DNA from 2 places in the Paenibacillus sp. VTT E-133280 genome. Region 1 is predicted to be linked to the other one. Evidence: riboswitches for the same ligand, from Rfam matches in the RefSeq annotation. Region 1 holds a riboswitch; the other holds the start of a gene.

The links. A riboswitch is a leader RNA that binds a small molecule or an ion and turns the genes downstream of it on or off. The one in region 1 is predicted to bind thiamine pyrophosphate.
Region 2: it holds a riboswitch for thiamine pyrophosphate, as region 1 does, so the genes downstream of both, CA600_RS01680 (ABC transporter ATP-binding protein) here and CA600_RS29510 (ECF transporter S component) in region 1, are expected to answer to the same signal.

Annotation. Positions count from the first base shown of each region.
Region 1 is NZ_NFUX01000118.1:8,725-10,928, reverse strand. It holds gene CA600_RS29515 (hypothetical protein) at 1-657, shown strand, start outside; TPP riboswitch at 751-862, shown strand; gene CA600_RS29510 (ECF transporter S component) at 971-1,606, shown strand; gene CA600_RS29505 (ABC transporter ATP-binding protein) at 1,603-2,204, shown strand, end outside.
Region 2 is NZ_NFUX01000002.1:139,529-141,732, forward strand. It holds gene CA600_RS01675 (ABC transporter permease) at 1-265, opposite strand, end outside; gene CA600_RS01680 (ABC transporter ATP-binding protein) at 246-1,136, opposite strand; TPP riboswitch at 1,176-1,279, opposite strand; gene CA600_RS01685 (amino acid ABC transporter substrate-binding protein) at 1,503-2,204, shown strand, end outside.

The sequences.
Region 1 (2,204 bases):
AGTCCTCAGACAGTCTTTATTGAAGAATTATTTGAGCTGCAATATCGGGAAACGTTAAGTAAGACCTACCCTATTGTAGAGGATTTATTTCAATTTAATTTTGTGTATTCACAGGAGCAATTAAAGATTCAGGTTTTTCTTGTGGATGTGAACGGTGTCTGGACGGCTGTTAATCTGGATGTGTTTCAAGTAAGCCGTATAACCTCGGAAATACGTGATAACGTATCGGTTACATCGACTGACTTCGCAGCGATCAGCTTTATGAGGAGTCCTGCCTTTACTATTCCACAAGGACTTGCGGCTGAAATTAGACCGGCTGCTTTAGATATTCTATCCAAGAGACCTGTGCGTTATATGGTCGTTGCAGGTGGAACTCTGGATGGGACATTTGAAAATTTCCCTACACCAACTACGGATATTCCTGTCACGGACACAGCACTGCTTGTCAATTACACCTGCACTACGGTCACGGGTGGAAAGGTGATTATGCAAGGTACAGGATCAGGGATCTCTGGTGCGTATGCGAATTTGGCCGTTAACTTGCTTAACGAGCGGCTCTCTTACGAGCTTCAGGATGAGCCGGTTACTTTGGTAGTTAACTCACTCTCAGGTGATGATGATCTCGCCGTCACTTTTAAGATGTCCGAGCAATGGTGAGCGTTCTACACTTAGATACCGCGATAGGGATACCCAAGGAACGAAAATCATATTGTAAAAAGTTTACTTATGATATAAGTTATAGGAAGTTGAATCGCAATAAACGGGTGCTTGATGAAGTCAGGCTGAGATAGCGGCCTTATGCCGCTGACCGTCAATCTGATCTGGGTAATGCCAGCGTAGAGACGTTATTGTCGAGCATCCTTTTTTTTGATGCCATGCGCAAGCCTACCCATTAATGGGTAGGCTTTTTAAAATTACTCACATCATGCGAGCAACGAATCCAAGAACCTAGAAGGGAAGTTGTTGAAGCATGGAACAAGCTAAGCAAGGACAAAGGCAAGGACAACAAGACAAAGGGACGAGGTCACGGGGATTGAAGCTGACTGATATGCTGGTAACCATCGTGATCGCGGTCGTATTCGGAATTATCTATAAAATCTGGGGACCGATGTACGACGTGGTCAAACCGCTGGGTACCCATGCGGAGCAAACGATATACGGCATGTGGTTCATTGCCGGGACGTTCGCGTTTCTCATCATCCGCAAGCCGGGAGTGGCGCTTCTGGCTGAGCTTGCGGCGGCTTCCGTTAGTGCGCTATTGGGCAGTGAATGGGGGCTTTCGACCTTGTATTACGGCGCGTTGCAGGGATTGGGCGCGGAGTTAGTCTTCGCGATTTTCCTCTATCGCAACGCGAACGTCTGGGTCACGTCGCTGGCCGCGCTCGCGGCGGCGGCGGGTTCGTTGGTGCTGGATTTCGGCTACGGTTACATTGAATCGTTGTCCGCTTGGAACTATACGCTGCTGATCGGACTGAGGGGACTCGGAAGTATCGTCATCGCCGGTATCTTCGCCTTCGGACTGTCCAAAGCGCTTGAGCTCACAGGCGTAACCAAAGTGTTGAGACCGGCGTCCAAGGCGGACTATGACGCATTGACACGACTATGACGCCTGGAGTCTCCATAGCTGCGAGAGTTAAGAACCTAAAGCTTAAGTTTGCCGGAGAGGACTCCTTGTTGTTCAAGGGCATTTCCCTTTCTTTCCACCAGGGGGAGAAGACGCTGCTGCTCGGCCCGAGCGGATGCGGGAAGTCGACGCTGCTGCAGGTGTTGAGCGGTTTGATTCCCGGTTCGATCGAAGTTCCGATGATCGCTGAAGAGACATTTGTTCCCGAGCGATGGGGATACGTATTCCAAGATCCGGATACGCAGTTCTGTATGCCATATGTGGACGAGGAGATGGCTTTCGTTCTCGAGAACATGCGCGTCCCCCGCGAAGAAATGGCAGGTCTGATCCGCCTTTATCTCGCTCAAGTCGGCTTGAATATTCCTGATATCCATATCGCAATCCAATCGTTATCGCAAGGGATGAAACAGCGATTAGCCATAGCTTCCGTTCTGGCTATGGAGCCAGAAGTGATTTTCCTGGACGAACCGACAGCGCTGTTGGATAGCGAGGGTACGGAGCTGGTATGGTCTGCGATCAGAAGCCTGTCCGAAGGCATTACCTTGATCGTCATTGAACATAAGATCGAAGGCGTAATCGA
Region 2 (2,204 bases), on a different contig from region 1:
AGTACATTCCGGTGCCCAGCAGTGCACCACAAATAACTGAGAGAACAAAGCCTACCCATATTTCCTGCAATGTGGCCAATAAATGCGGTCTGAGTAATTGCCTGTGTTCGATCAATGCGATGCCTATTGAAGAAGGTGCAGGTAGGATAAAGGCTGGAATCAAGTGAAGACGAACAGCTGACTCCCAGATCACAAGAATGAACAACAGCAGTAGAATGAAGGGAACGTAATTGTTTACATATTTTTTAAAAGGTATGGGCTGCATACAGTCTCCGCTCCAACTCTTCCCGTAACGCTATAAACCGGGGTTCATAGTTCATCTTGTAATGTCTTGGCCTCGGTAAATCAACGACAATCTCCTGGATTTCGCTATGGATTCCTCCAGACAATAAATAAATCCGATCGCTTAGTAATAGCGCTTCCTCTAGATCATGGGTGATGAGCATCACTGTTTGACCCAGCTCATCCCAAAGCTCCAATAGCCAACGGTGTATCTCACGTTTGGTCATAGCATCGAGCGCTCCAAACGGCTCATCTAGCAGCATAAGACCGGTCCCGCCACCAGCTACAAGCGTTCGTAGAAATGCGACTCGCTGTTTCATGCCACCCGACAGCTCATGGGGATATGCCCTCTCTACATCGGCTAAACCGAAACGTGAAAGCATTTCTTGAATGCGAGAGATCGTCTGTTGTTTGCTAAACGTTGGTTTAATCTCCCAGGGCAAAAGACAGTTGTCGAGCACGGTTCTCCAAGGCAACAGCAAATCCTGCTGAGGCATGTAAGCGATCTGACCTAAGCGAGTAGAGGATGACGGGTTCGAATGAATTATTATTTGCCCGTGAGTGGGTTCGAGCAAGCCTGCTATAGTTTTGAAAAGCGTGCTTTTTCCGCATCCGCTAGCCCCAATGACCGAGACAAACTCTCCTCTGCTGATATCTAAGGATAGATCTGCAAATACAGGGGGGTGTTCAGATTCCGGAAAAGAGTAGGTTAAGCCTTGAATGGATAGGATTGTCGTGATGATCGAACCTCCTAAACGTTTTGTGATGGATAAACTTCTTGTATGCTTAAGTTTTGTGATTGATTGTAAACAAATAAAGACCCATTCATTTCCGAAGGGAAATAAATGGGTCAAAAAGTTCATTCTGCATAGGAACACTAAAATGCATGGGATGAAAATTCTGCTCCACTTCCCTCCGCTGGTATGATCCAGATCAGGTTCCAAGGGTCCGGAGCTTGAAGCTCCGTCTCAGTCGGCCGACTCCCCTAGTGAAATAACAGGTCCATATTTAATTTGTTTATAAATATACCATATCTTTCTGAGATGTAAAGAGAGGATCTTGTGAAGGATTATTCTAAGAATGGGTAATATAAGGGTAGAGATTTACCTAATATTACAATTCCGATGTATATAATCGGAAAAAATCATTGACGGTATACAGCGGCCAGTGTAGTATACAATTTACCGGATGAATTCCGGGTAAAGAGAGGGGAATTAATTATGAAAAAACTAAGTTTAACTATTCTATTGGCGTTAACCGTGGTGTTTGTAGCGGCCTGCGGCAATAATTCGAATACCGGTACGTCTAAGAATTCTTCAGCTGGAACGAATGCTGGAAATACAGCCACTGCACAAAACAGTCTGGAAGCTGTTAAAGCTAGCGGCAAATTGCGTATAGGAACAGAAGGGACCTATGCACCCTTTACTTATCATGACGCTTCGGGCAAACTGACCGGCTTTGATGTAGAAATTGCTGAGGAAGTAGCGAAGCGTCTCGGTGTTGAACCAGAGTTTTTTGAGACACAGTGGGACGGTATTTTTGCTGGGATGGATGCCAAGCGGTTTGATGTTATTTTTAACGAAGTATCCATTAATGAAGATCGTAAAGTGAAATATGATTTCTCCGAACCGTATATCGTATCTAAAGCGGTATTGATAGTGAGTGAAAACAATGAGGATATCAAAACCTTTGCAGATCTTAAGGGGAAAAAAGCCGGACAATCTCTGACCAGTAACCTGTCTGATATCGCCCGTGAGAACGGGGCTGAAATTGTAGCTACAGATGGCTTCAATCAAGCGATGGACCTATTGACCTCAGGCCGTATTGATGCGACTGTAAATGATGGTTTGTCTTATCTAGACCTGAAAAAGCAAAAGCCTGATGTAAAAATTAAAGTAGTAGATGAGATTCCAGACGGTTCA